3 regions of the Lysinibacillus sp. 10T31 genome follow, and region 2 is predicted to be linked to each of the others. Evidence: riboswitches for the same ligand, from Rfam matches in the RefSeq annotation. Region 2 holds a riboswitch; each other region holds the start of a gene.
The links. Region 2 has a riboswitch for S-adenosylmethionine ahead of AC1DCY_RS18955 (O-acetylhomoserine aminocarboxypropyltransferase/cysteine synthase family protein). Riboswitches for the same ligand answer to the same signal wherever they lie in the genome.

Region 1 (4,695 bases), on a different contig from region 2:
CAACTTTAATTTATCACCCAACATTTTTAATTTATCGCCCATCTTCCCAATAAAATCAAAGAATAGCTAACTCCTGCGAGTTTTGTGAAAATGACGTCCACCTTTGCTCACTCCAACATCCATCAGTGCAAGTTGAATATAAGAGACACGAACGCCAAACTGAAACATCGTTTACTGTTTTGAATTTTACAGTGTGCTTTTCAAGGCATCAGGTCTATTATAATTATTATTATTATTTAGTAATTTATTATTTAGTAATTAATTATTAATTAGTAGTGACGGTTAATCCGTTAGCGGGTTTTCCGTCAATGGAGTAACCGTTATCGGATTTTCAGTCGGCGGTGTAATAGTATTTGAATACTAAAGAGTTTCTCGATCAGAACTACTGAGATTAATGCCTCCTTGTTAGTTATATACATATTAAGAGATGATATAGGGACATCAACTACGAAGTATTTTGGCAGGAAATATAAGAATCTTAGCAGCCGATATAATAAAATAATATTCAAGAAATCAAAATAAACTATAGAACGAAAACATTTGAACCAAAGCTGGTAAAACGGTATAAGATATAATAAAAAAATCATGTCATTTTAAATTTGAGCACTCTTTGATATATTTGAATCCATAGAACTATAGAAATATATCTAAAGTGGGTATCTCATGATACACTTTTCAATATAGACATTTTAGTTAGGAGTCTTTACATTGAAATCATTTTTAGCTGTTGGAATTGGCGGATTTTTGGGTGCCATCTGTCGATATAGCCTTGGTCTGGCACTTTCAAATAACGGTGGTTTTCCATTTGCGACACTTTGCATAAACATAATTGGTTGCTTTTGTTTAGCATGGCTATTTACAACGTTTACAAAGCGTACGCCTATAATTTTAGGAATTGGTACTGGCTTTTTTGGTGCCTTTACAACCTTTTCGACATTCTCTTTAGAGACGCTATTACTTTTGCAGGATAGTAAATGGCTACAAGCGGTTCTTTATATTTTAGGGAGTGTTTTTGGCGGTTTAGCTTCTGCATGGCTAGGATTTAAGGTAGCAAAGGGGCGCATCGTATGATAATTATTGGCATCGGTGGCTTTTTGGGTGCACTAACAAGATTTTATCTAGGAAAATTGATTGTCCATACATACCCATGGGCAACATTTTTTATTAATATAACGGGTTCTTTTGCGCTTGGCTTTCTATTTGCATTACATCCAACTGATTGGATTTGGCATTTTATAGGGCTTGGTTTTTTAGGAGCCTATACGACTTTTTCAACATTTGGTTTTGAATGTTTGCAGCTCTTTGAGCAGAAAAAATGGAGACAAGCAATTATTTATATAGGCACTACAGTTTTATTCGGTTTACTTTTCGCGACACTTGGCTTTTTCCTTGGGTAGCAGCATTTATGAGAAACTAGAGGTGATTTTTTGACACAGCCATCCATTGAACAATTAGAAGCGCTCGAAGCTGAAATTGAACAAACACTATACACTTTAATCGACCTAGAACTAGAAGAAAACTTTCCGGAAATGAATACACGCTTTGCACAATTGCTTGCAAAGGTTCAAGCAGCTCAGTTAATTGATTATAAACTTGATGTCCTCGTTGACCCTCAAGCATTTGCTACAGAAACATGTATTCTACTAAAAAGTTTAATAGAGGCAAAGGCTAGACCACATAAAAGACAACGCCTCCTAACACATCGTATGATTTTAAAAATATGGCTACGGAAAAATCAACGCTTTATGAATGAATTTTTACCCCAAATGTTTTAGGCGCCTCTCGATCTCTCAAGGGCGCCTTCTTTTATATTTACTTCTTTTAAGTCCCCTTCAATTGTTACACCAAATTTCCACAGCAGTACAAAAAATCGCAGTTCACTATCCCCTGTTACTTGTTCAAATTCCTTCTTAAATATTTCAGAATATAGCTTTAATTAAAAATATGTTGCAAATATTGATTTTTTATTATAATATTTATTATTGTGAAAAAAAATAATATATTTGCTTCTTATCAAGAGAGATGGAGGGACTGGCCCGATGATATCTCGGCAGCGGAACTTATGATTAAGTTACTGTGCCAAATCCAGCAGGCAAAGGCTTGATAGATAAGAGGAGTGTTTTATAGATATAAGGCCTCTTCTTGTTGTTACAAGAAGAGGCCTTTTTTCGTAAAAAAGAATGGACAAAAGACGTGTCCAATTTTATTTTTTGGAGGTAGACATGAAGAAAGAGAATCCATGGGCGTTGATCCCATTTGTTGTTTTTTTGATTTTATTTATTGGCTCAGGGGTTATTACAGGTGATTTTTACGCCTTCCCTGTCATTGTAGCCATTACCATTTCAGGCGCTGTGGCTTTGGCGATGAATCGAAAAGAATCGTTTACGCAAAAGGTTGATATTTTTTGCAAAGGCGCAGGAAATTTAAATGTTATGCTGATGGTTATTAYTTTTCTCTTGGCTGGTGCCTTTTCAGCGGTAGCAAAAGGCATGGGGGCAGTGGACTCCACTGTAAACTTTGCTTTATCGGTCGTACCACCAAACCTGCTTGTCGTAGGCTTGTTCATCATTGCCTGCTTTATCTCCCTATCGATGGGTACATCGGTAGGAACGATTGTTGCACTGGCGCCAATTGGAGTTGGGATAAGCGAGCATATCGAACTTTCCATGGCTTTAGTAATGGCAGCGATTGTTGGCGGTTCGATGTTTGGCGATAATTTATCCTTTATTTCAGATACAACAATTACTGCCGTTCGTTCACAAGGTGCACAAATGAAAGATAAATTTAAGGTGAATTTTTGGATTGTGTTGCCGGCAGCTATTGTAACGAGCATTATTTTAGGGATTATCACAATGGGTGAGACGGCACAAGTGGAACATTTAAGCTATAGTTGGATAAAAATTGTTCCCTATGTTTTGGTTATTATTTTAGCGTTAGCTGGAATGAATGTTTTCCTTGTTCTGGTATCTGGGATTGTTCTCGCCGGGGCTGTTGGCTTAGCGGATGGCAGCTATAATTTAATGAGCCTTTTTCAAAAGATCGGCGAAGGAATGTCAGGCATGTATGAAATGGCATTTCTTGCGATACTAATAGCTGGAATGGTGGAGGTTATTAAGTTTAACGGAGGGATTGACTTTCTTCTTCACCTTGCAACAAAAAGGATTAAATCGAAAAAAGGTGCTGAATTTGGCATTGCCGGCCTAGTGGGCTTAACAAATTTATCTACGGCTAATAATACGATTGCTATTTTAATTGCTGGTCCGCTTGCAAAAAATATTGCTGAACAGTATGGGATTGAGCCGAAAAAGTCCGCAAGTATATTAGATATTTTCTCCTGTACGATCCAAGGCCTTCTACCATACGGAGCCCAATTCCTGGCAGCCGCAAGTGTAGCCGGAATATCACCTGTGAGCATGCTGCAATACTCTTTCTATCCAGTCCTTATAGGAATTTGCGGAATCATCGCTATCCTCATCGGATACCCGGCAAAAAAGGCAGCCTGAACTTTATCACTTTAAAAAAATTGATTTTACATTAAAATAATCCAATTGTTTTGAAAAAAGATTAATCAAAACGATTGGATTTTTCTATTTGAGGCAAGTCTGCAATCAAGCTATGAACAACTGCGTTAATTATCTGATTTGTACCGCCGTATACGGAACAACGTACAGTGGTGTGAGAGATTAAGGGGCTAGTCGCCCTCTCCTACTCCATGAACTGATTGCGGACCGAATGTGTTCCACAACTGTTAATAAAGATAAATTCTGGTTCGTTTGATTCGATATTGTTTGTTTGAGAATTATTACTCCTTATCCTTAAAATACATGTCCACATTTCCTATGTAAATCGGACCGTGAGAAAGAGCTTCCAGAGGCATATAAGGAACACATTATCCGAAGTATGCTCAGATGACTGTCACCATCCTGCGTTTTGCTTAGGGATGAATACAAAAGGAAAAGACGAATTAACTCCCGCTCAACAGCTTAACATCACGGATAAACAATTTACCCTGAATGATATATTGTATTTCATGTAATATCACTCCGAAAAAACAGGAATGATTTTTTTATAAGGAAAAATGAAATTTTATGTTAAAATATTCCCAATATTTAGTTAGAGTTATTTTCTAAGAAAATAATAAAAATCAATTTATTTGGGGGAATAATTTTATGGTTGAGCTAAAGGAAATAGTGTCTAAATTAGATGCTGAACTCGATATAAATTCATTTGGAAAGGATGATTCTTTTAGTCGGTTCATTCCAAGGGTTTATGACCCATTAAACTTTGATTGGCAAACCGCTTTCGAAAAAAACTTTGTGGAATTATTTAATGGTCTGATGTTAAAAGGGAATTCAACTGTCGAGAAAGTTTTTCTTGCCGTTTTCCCTACCGATAAAGTATTGGAACGGTTTTTAGAAGAAAGCAATAGTGGAGATTTATTATTTATGCACCATCCCTTGTTGATGGAGTGCGGAGACCCAAAGGGGAAATGGGGACAAGGCTTTATACCAATTAAAGAAAAATACATCAACAAAATCAAAGAAAAAAATCTATCAGTTTATACTTGCCACATTCCTTTGGATTGTCATAAACAATTGGGGACGAATATTGCAATGGCAAAAGAACTAAATGCACAAGTTCTTGTTGATGATACATTAAATACAAAAAATGAATATGTCTTATATTGCAATATCG
Region 2 (4,695 bases):
TTTTATGCGTGGAATTGTGTGAATACCCCAACAAATATTATAGAACCATAAATAAGATAAGATGCAATGTTTTGCGCACTATACACATTTCCCATTTAAAACACTCCTTTATCATCAGTTTTGTAGATAAGAGTAGCTACTGGCTGAGTAACTACTCTTCTTCATATATTTCAAAAGTGGGGGAGCACTTATGAAAACTTAATTAAATTGGTTCTAGGTCGGTAGCCTTTCGAACACTTTTCTTATTTCCTAGTATAAAACAAGGAATTAATTAAGTCAATAATACTTATAAAATTACTTGGTATTAATTTTAAACTATTTCATTACTCTCACCAAATGAGGTGAGCGGATGATGTAGCAACGTTTGACGCATTACCGAATGAGGCCTATCGAATGAGAAAATACGTAAACGCTACAACATTAGCCAATGTATTTTATTTATTAAGCTTCTACTTCTTGTTGTGAAGCTGTTACTTGTTCAATTGCTTGTTCTAAATCTGCAATAATGTCCTCTACTGCCTCTAAACCGATGGATAAGCGAATGAGCGACTCGGTTACGCCAGTTTGGATTAGCTCCTCAGCTGACAGTTGCTGATGTGTAGTAGATGCTGGATGAATAATTAATGATTTGGCATCCCCTACATTTGCTACGTGCGAGAATAATTTCACACTATCAATTAATTTACGCCCTGCTTCACGTCCACCTTTAATACCAAATGTAAGCACTGAACCGAAGCCATTTTTCAAATATTTTTTAGCTAAATTATGGGTAGGGAAATCTTCTAAGCCGTTGTAATTTACATATTCCACAGATGGGTGGTTTCGTAAATATTCAGCTACCGCTAATGCATTTTCATTGTGTTTAGGGATACGTAAATGAAGCGTTTCTAAACCTTGTAATAAATTAAATGCTGCATCTGCACTTAATGTTGGACCAAAGTCACGTAGTAATTGCACACGCAGTTTTGTGGCAAATGCTGCATCTGCTGTGTCAATACCATAACGCAAACCGTGATAAGAAGCATCTGGCTCAGTAAAGCCCGGGAAACGTCCACGAGTCCAATCGAACTTCCCTGCATCTACTACAACACCACCTAAAGTTGTTCCATGACCACCAATCCATTTTGTTGCGGAATGAACAACGATATCTGCACCGTAGTCAATTGGTGTAGAGCCATATGGTGAAGCAAATGTGCTATCAATAATTAATGGCAAGCCGTTTTCATGTGCTATATTTGCTACTGCTTCAATATCTAGTACCTTTAAACTTGGGTTACCGTAAACTTCAGCGAACACTGCCTTTGTTTTATCAGTAATAGCAGCTCGGATATTTTCTGGATTTGTTTCGTCTACAAAAATCGTTTTAATACCGTAGTTTGGTAGTGTGTTGGCGAATAAATTATAAGTGCCTCCGTATAAAGAGCTACCTGCAACAATTTCATCACCTGCCCCTGCAAGATTTAAAATGGAAAATGCGATAGCTGCTGCACCAGATGAAAGTGCTACTGCTGCTGTACCGCCTTCTAATAAAGCGACGCGTTTTTCAAAAACATCTACAGTTGGGTTTGTAATTCGTGTGTAAATATTGCCGGCTTCCTCTAAGGCAAAAAGACGTTGCGCATGAGCAGTGTCTTTAAAAACGAACGCCGTTGAGCGATATACCGGTACTGTTCGTGACCCTGTTACCGGGTCTGGCTCTTGGCCACCGTGTAACAGTAATGTTTCTGGTTTAAATTTTGTCATTGTATACCTCCAAATGGTTATTTTTTTACGATGGTACCGGAGATGAGGAGGATTTTTCAGTAGAAAACAAAAACCCTCTTCAGCTAAGAAGAGGGTTGCGGTTGCAAGTTTTCCTCCCCTTATCTGCCAGATCCAATAAGAATCTGTAGGAATTAGCACCTTAGCAAGTTCATCACTTACTGGTTGCCGGGCATCATAGGGCCTATCCCTCCGCCGCTCTTGATAAGAGTATATGAGATTCAATTTCCATCGTTGTTACACAGTATAAACATAGACTTTTTCTCTGTCAACACTAAAATTTTATTTTTTCCGAAACTTCTGTCTGCTTTTTTACGTAATACGAACGCATACACTATTTTAGGTATTTAATTGTTTTATCACCAAAATGTGGGGTTGATTTCCGTTCCGACTGGGCGCTTTCTTGGGGGCGTCCGATAAGCCGCTTCACTCGCGGTGCTCGCTCGGGCCAACAGATGTTTTTTGCGCGAAAGCGAAGTGGCAGCAGCAAATGTTTTTTGCGCGAAAGCGAAGCGGCAGCAGCAAATGTTTTTTGCGCGAAAGCGAAGCAGCAGCAGCAACAACACGATGTTGGTCACGAAGGCGTTATCACAGGACGTGATGGTTTTAGCCTTCGTTCCTCTATCGCTAATCCCCCAAGGAGTCGCCCAGTCTCCACTCCAATCAGCTTCATGGCATATGTTATAACAAACATCATTCCTAACTTTTAATGATGAGCCTATTTTATTTTGAAAGGAGGATTTTTATGATAAAAGCCATTATCATTTTTCTTCTTGTTGGTTATTTGATTGGCTGTATTCACGGCTCTAAAGTTGCTCAGTTTTTATCCGGAGTAGATTTAAAAAAGACTGGTCATGGCAATGCAGGTGCCTCTAATGCAACACTTTCCCTTGGCTGGAAATACGGCATATTAGTTGCACTGATCGATATCGGCAAAGGCGTTGCAGCTATAATCGGTGTACATGTTTATTTAGCAGATATCACACAATTAACAGAAGTACAAGTTTGGCTCTTCATCTATATTGTAGCTGCCGGTGTCATTCTAGGTCATAATTTCCCATTTTATATGGGCTTCAATGGCGGTAAAGGAACTGCTTCAATCATAGGAATATTACTTGCGATTGATTGGAAAATTGGCTTATTCGCACTCATTTTATTTGTTATTTTATCTTTCGTGACAAATTATTTAATTATCGGTGTACTTGAATTTTATCTCGTTTTCTGTACAGCCACATATTTATGGATTCCTGGAACAGTCCCAACGATTATAGCCCTATCACTTTTTGGTATAGCAATCATTTTGCATATCGAAAATATTAAGCGGTTGATGATGGGAACTGAGCCTAAAGTGACTTCAGCATTCAAAAAGAAAAAATAATATCTTTTGGATATTTTTGTCTTTTCTATGGCCATATATTTTCTCGCAACTGCCCATTATCGCTATAAATAGAGGGTATTTCACATACTAGTTTTTTTACAATAAATAGACAAATTAACTTTCTTAATAAAGCATTTTACTAGCCGATGGGAAAATTACAGTCATGTTTAAGAAAGGATGAAAATGTATGTCTACTTCTGTACAAGCAAAACCGAAACGTAATTTGAAACCACTCTGGATTGGATTAGCCTTCGCTTCATTAATCATCATTACTTTTTTACCTAACAACGGCGATTTACCTGTAGCCGGCCAACGTGCTTTAGCTATTTTAGCTTTTGCGGTTATCCTTTGGGTTACAGAAGCAGTATCCTATCCCGTTAGCTCTGCTATGATTATTGCTCTCGTTACAATCTTACTAGGGTTAGCTCCATCAATGGAAGATCCAACGAGAGTGCTAGGAACTTCGGATGCATTAAAATTAGCATTAAGTGGATTTAGTAATTCAGCAGTAGCACTAGTAGCCGCAGCACTTTTCCTAGCGGCAGCCATGCAGATTACCAATTTACATAAACGACTTGCGCTATGGATCCTTTCACTCGTAGGAACAAAAACCAAAGCCATTGTATTCGGTGCTATTTTAGTATCTATTGCACTCGCATTCTTTGTCCCCTCTGCTACTGCACGTGCAGGCGCAGTTGTGCCAATACTACTTGGAATGGTAGCAGCATTTGGTTTACCACGTGATAGTCGACTTGCTGCTCTTCTTGTCATTACCTCTGTGCAAGCTGTCTCTATTTGGAATATCGGTATAAAGACGGCAGCAGCTCAAAATATGGTCGCTTTAAACTTCATCAAAGAACAGTTTGGTGTGGATATTTCTTGGGGTGCTTGGTTACTTTATGCTGCTCCCTTCTCAATCATCATGTCAGTCGCTCTATTTTTCATTATGATTACACTAATTAAGCCTGAAACAAGTAATATTGAAGGTGGTAGAGACGTAATAAAAAAACAGCTTGCGGAACTTGGTCCATTAAAAGCTCCCGAAATTCGATTAATCATAACATCGGCAATTTTACTATTTTTCTGGGCTACTGAGGGCAAACTTCACCCATTCGATACGACAACCGTCACAATCGTTGCTATTGCCATTTTATTAATGCCAAAAATCGGAGTCTATTCATGGAAGCAAGTTGAACCACATATTCCTTGGGGGACAATTATCGTCTTCGCTGTAGGAATTATGCTAGGCACGGTCTTGCTTAATACAAAAGGTGCGTCGTGGTTATCTGATAAAGTATTCGGTTCACTTGGTTTAGATTCTATGCCAATTCTTGCAACAATTGCGATTGTTACTTTATTTAATATTCTTATTCATTTAGGCTTTGCGAGTGCAACAAGCTTAGCATCTGCGCTTATACCTGTATTTATCGTTTTAGCCTCAACATTAACGACTAATGTCGATCAGGTTGGTTTCGTTATCGTACAACAATTCGTTATTAGCTTTGGCTTCCTCTTACCTATTAGTGCACCGCAAAATATGCTTGCGTATGGTACAG
Region 3 (4,695 bases), on a different contig from region 2:
TTAATAGGGTTTTTTATTCCTGGTGTACGTCATCTTACTGCATATATTGCAGCTATTAATAATTATCCTTATAAAAAATTTGCATTCTTTGCTTATACGGGAGCAACTATATGGACATTTACTTTTATTACTTTAGGGAAGGTACTTGGAGAGAAATGGCATTATGTTGGGTTATATTTTTCCCGCTACAGTATTTATCTTATAATATTGTTCATCATAATTATGTTGGTCGTTTATTTTGTTTTCAAAAGAAAGAATTCATCAAATAATTTATAAAGAAAGGTCTGGTTCAATATTTATTGAATCAGACCTTTCTTTATTGAGAATAATTTAAAAATTAAAGTGTATCAAAAAACAAAGGTTGATTTTCACTCCGAGCTGGCGCTTTCCGCGGGCTTGGCTTCAACTTCTTTAAGCGGGTGTCCAAACACCTGCTTAAAGAAGTTAAAGCCTCCGGCGGATGTCACAGAATCGAAAAGGAGTTCTTTGTGCAAGCACAAAGCCGATTCCGGACGCAATTATGCCAAGGCATAATTGATTATTTCCCTCGTCACTTCGTTCCTGCGGGGCTTTCAGCGCAAGCTCATCCCGCAGGAGTCGCCACTCTCCGCGAAAATCAACAGTTCCTCATCATAGAATGAGTCGACAAGCGAAACAAAAATAGTAATTATAGCTATGGTTAAAATACTATACTAGGAAATCCTCACCACATAGATTTACTCGAGTAAAACAAGATTAGATGCTCATCATAAAATGCTATATGGCAGAATCTGTCGATTGAATTACCATACAGCTCTATGAAAAACAAAGTGGTGTACGTATACATTTCAAATCGTGCCTAATCCTATATTAAGGTAATATTGCAAATGAGCGGACAGGGAATCCAGATGCTTTTTCAGGCTTCGGCACAATATTGAATATAACGGCCCCTTTTGAAGGTAGCTTATCTAAATTTGTCATAAGCTCAATTTGGTAAGTATCTTGCTCTAGCACAAAATATTCGCCGTCTAGCTTACCATTTTTACGAAAATCTGCTGCTGAATCCGTATCAAAAGTTTCGTGGCCAATAGCACTTACTTTTCGTTCGTTGAATAAAAATTGTAATGCTTCTAATCCCCAGCCAGGAATGTGATTATTGCCATCAGCGTCTTTGTTGCTGAAAGTCTCTTTATCTGGCCAACGTTTACTCCAATCGGTACGTAGCGCAACAAAGGTACCTGCTTCAATTTCTCCATATTCAGCTTCAAAGTTAAGAATATCTTGAACACTTAACGTGAAGTCGTTATTAACTTCGGCTTCCTTCGATTTATCAATAACAATTAGTGGTAGCACTAGTTCTTTTAGCTCCAATTCCTCTAAATAGCGTGTATCTCGCACAAAATGGATAGGTGGGTCGATATGGGTTCCGTATTGCCCTGGGAAAGTGAATTGCTGTGCAAAGAAGCCATCATCATGCGAAAATAATGTTTCAAATTTTGCATCATCAAACATAAAGAAATGTGGAGAATTTGGACCAAATGTATGTGTTAAATCTACCCATTCTTTCGTTTTCAATAGTTGAATTGCTTGTAAAAGTTCATTTGCCATAATATTTCCCTGCTTTCTTTTAATTATTTTGATTACAACAATAAAAAAGAGTCCTCCTTGAAGAAGAGGACTCTTGTGCAAAGCAACTAAGTAAGTCTTCTCATCTCTCAAGGCTGAATTTTGCCAATTGGAATTAGCACCATACCTATAGGCTGGTTGCTGAGACTTCATAGGGCCAATCCCTCCGTCTCTCTTGATAAGAAAAAAACAATATAAGAATTTTCAGAAACAACGATTACAAACACTTTAGCATATTTATTTATAGTTTACAAGTTCGATAGGGATACAAGGTTAAAATTCATAAAGATACTAAAAACAAAAAAGAGGCCCTCTTCAAAGGACCAACTCTTCACCAACCCAAAATTAGTGTTAGCTTACAACAGCTACTTTCAGTAAATGTTATACGAAATCCATCTGGTGTATAGGTAGTTTCGAATTTTATAGTAATGCCTGTTGACGTAATTAACTTTTCAACTTCCGTTTTATTTGATTGTTGTGCTGCGTTCATAAGATCATGCGCAAATTGCTCTGATTCATCAATTCTATCCGTAAGTAATTGTGCTTGCTGCATAATAACCTTGATCCGATTCGCGGAAGTCTTCAATTTCTTTGTATTGACAATCGGAAATGGACTTCTATTCGTTGGGTTTGTCGGCATTGCTAGATGGCTAGAAGGGTGTTGAATTGTTGGTTGATTCGCCATTACCCATGCCGGATAATAATTAGGATAGACAAAATATGGATAAGGATTGTAATGCAACTAAATTCCTCCTATCCTATAGCTGATACCTTATATTATGTACAACAAAGACTTTAGGTGTTAATGGTGGAGTCGTCCGATAAAAACTGAAATTGTTCCGATAAAACGAGAAAAGATTCCGATAAAAGCTAAAATTGTTCCGATAAATCTACAAAGTAATTATATAAAAATGAATTCATCGCAATAACGTGGAGTTGATTTCCGTTCCGACCGGTCACTTCATTAACATGAACAAATGACTTTTGTAGTGAAAGCAATAGTCGGGAACGGTAATCCACACATTCACAAAGGTTATTGTTTGTTTCTATCAAAGATTAACCATAGGAACGTAGTCGCTGCGGCAATCATCACCATACAGAATCCGTATATAGGAGTATGAGCTAATGATTGGTGGCGAACGATGATTCCTCCAATGTATGATCCTAGAAAAATACCAATGTTAAAGGCCGAAATATTTAATGCTGAAGCCATTGAAATAGCTGATGGTATATATTTTTCTGAAAGCTGAACGGCATAAAGCTGTAATCCCGGTACATTCATAAACATAAATAGCCCCATCATAAAGACCATTATTAATCCAACGATTGATGATTCTAAAAAGAAGTTGATGCCGAGTAGTGCCAATGCTAAGCCTATAAAGATAATAAAGATAGAACGTAAAGGGTTATTATTCGCAAAACGACCACCTAATGTATTACCGATGGCAACACAAATACCATACACAACTAAAATCACGACAATTGCCTTCGGTGAGTAGCCCATATACTGCTCTAAAATAGGAGAAACATAGGTGTATACAACGAATGCGCCACCATACCCAATTGCAGTAATAAAGAGGATTAATAACATTCGAATATTCCCTAATACTTTACCAATATCTCGAATGGATATTGGATTGCCTTTCGCTAAGTGACTTGGCACAAGCAGGGCATTACTAATTAATCCAATAATACCTATGATAACTATGAAAATAAACGACATTCGCCAATCGGTTACTTGTCCAATAAAAGTTCCTAGTGGGACACCAGTCACAGTTGCTAATGTTAGTCCTGTAAACATAAAAGCTATTGCACTTGCTCGTTTATTAGGTGCCACAACATCTGCAGCTATCACAGAGGCAATGGACATAAACACACCATGTGCCAATGCTGATATAACACGCCCAGTTAGTAGTAATGAGAATGAGGGCGCTAAGGCTGCAAGTAAATTACCGATAATAAATAGCACCATAACGAGCAGTAACACATTTTTGCGACTAAGGCGCGATGTTAATGCTGTTAAAAGTGGTGCACCAATAGTTACACCTAGTGCATATATGGATACGGTTAAGCCTGCAGTACTTAATGTTATATCAAAATCTTTTGTAATTAATGGAAGTAATCCGACGCTTATAAATTCTGTAGAGCCGATACCAAATGCACTGATTGCAAGTGCGAGTAATGTTAGTTTGGCATTCGGCACTTTTGTATCTTTCATTCTAATAATATCTCCTTTGATTTTTTTTATAGTATATAGTAATATTCATATACATCTAAAAGTTATATAGGGTACTTTTAGTTACTTTTGAATATTACAGGGGGTTTACAATGAAAAAAGTTTATAATATTGGTGTCGAAGCCACTCTTGAAGTAATTGGAGGGAAATGGAAACCTATTATTCTTTGTCATCTTAACCACCATGGTAAGATTCGTACGAATGAATTTCGCCGATTGATTCCAGGCATTTCGCAAAAAATGCTAACGAGCCAATTACGTGAATTAGAGCAGTCTGGATTAATTAATCGTAAGGTTTTCAATCAAGTACCGCCAAAAGTTGAATATTCGCTAACACCTTATGGTCAAGAGATGGACCCTGTGCTGAACATGCTTTGCACTTGGGGTGAAAAACATATCGAAGTGCTACAAGATAAAGGTGAAGATGTACTGTTAATGCAACGTGATGAAGATATCGCGATAAAGCATACATCTTAAATAGATTGGAAAGAGACTGTCTAAAAAGTTTTCTATACTAAGAAAATAAGACAGTCTCTTTCACGTTTACATAGCTATCGTTTACATGACAAAATCAAACTCATCTGGGTTTGGTCCAACGCGCTGATCTAGATTCATGGCGTTAATGATCGCCATCTCTTCATCAGTTAGTGTGAAATCAAAAATATCAGCGTTTTGAATCATACGTTCTTTGCGCACAGATTTTGGAATTGTGACGATACCATTTTGAATATCCCAGCGCAAGATAACTTGAGGATTTGATTTCCCATATTTTTCAGCCATTTTTGAAATAGTTTCATTTTCAAGAAGTCCACCTTGCATTAATGGTGCCCAAGCTTCCATTTGTATATTGTGCTC

Region 1: another riboswitch for S-adenosylmethionine. It lies ahead of AC1DCY_RS18415 (Na+/H+ antiporter NhaC family protein); the one in region 2 lies ahead of AC1DCY_RS18955 (O-acetylhomoserine aminocarboxypropyltransferase/cysteine synthase family protein).
Region 3: another riboswitch for S-adenosylmethionine. It lies ahead of AC1DCY_RS01185 (cyclase family protein); the one in region 2 lies ahead of AC1DCY_RS18955 (O-acetylhomoserine aminocarboxypropyltransferase/cysteine synthase family protein).

The regions. Positions count from the first base shown of each region.
Region 1 covers NZ_JBFTHS010000033.1:44,441-49,135, forward strand. Annotated here, with positions in the region: gene crcB (fluoride efflux transporter CrcB) at 709-1,071, shown strand; gene AC1DCY_RS18405 (fluoride efflux transporter FluC) at 1,068-1,397, shown strand; gene AC1DCY_RS18410 (hypothetical protein) at 1,428-1,775, shown strand; SAM riboswitch class I at 2,008-2,114, shown strand; gene AC1DCY_RS18415 (Na+/H+ antiporter NhaC family protein) at 2,223-3,503, shown strand; gene AC1DCY_RS18420 (Nif3-like dinuclear metal center hexameric protein) at 4,170-4,695, shown strand, end outside.
Region 2 covers NZ_JBFTHS010000036.1:101-4,795, forward strand. Annotated here, with positions in the region: gene AC1DCY_RS18955 (O-acetylhomoserine aminocarboxypropyltransferase/cysteine synthase family protein) at 442-1,743, opposite strand; SAM riboswitch class I at 1,860-1,972, opposite strand; gene AC1DCY_RS18960 (hypothetical protein) at 2,217-2,471, shown strand; gene AC1DCY_RS18965 (glycerol-3-phosphate acyltransferase) at 2,507-3,139, shown strand; gene AC1DCY_RS18970 (DASS family sodium-coupled anion symporter) at 3,327-4,695, shown strand, end outside.
Region 3 covers NZ_JBFTHS010000001.1:215,952-220,646, reverse strand. Annotated here, with positions in the region: gene AC1DCY_RS01190 (DedA family protein) at 1-276, shown strand, start outside; gene AC1DCY_RS01185 (cyclase family protein) at 850-1,587, opposite strand; SAM riboswitch class I at 1,685-1,790, opposite strand; gene AC1DCY_RS01180 (YuzC family spore coat inner layer protein) at 1,937-2,347, opposite strand; gene AC1DCY_RS01175 (MFS transporter) at 2,639-3,823, opposite strand; gene AC1DCY_RS01170 (winged helix-turn-helix transcriptional regulator) at 3,934-4,317, shown strand; gene AC1DCY_RS01165 (aldo/keto reductase) at 4,399-4,695, opposite strand, start outside.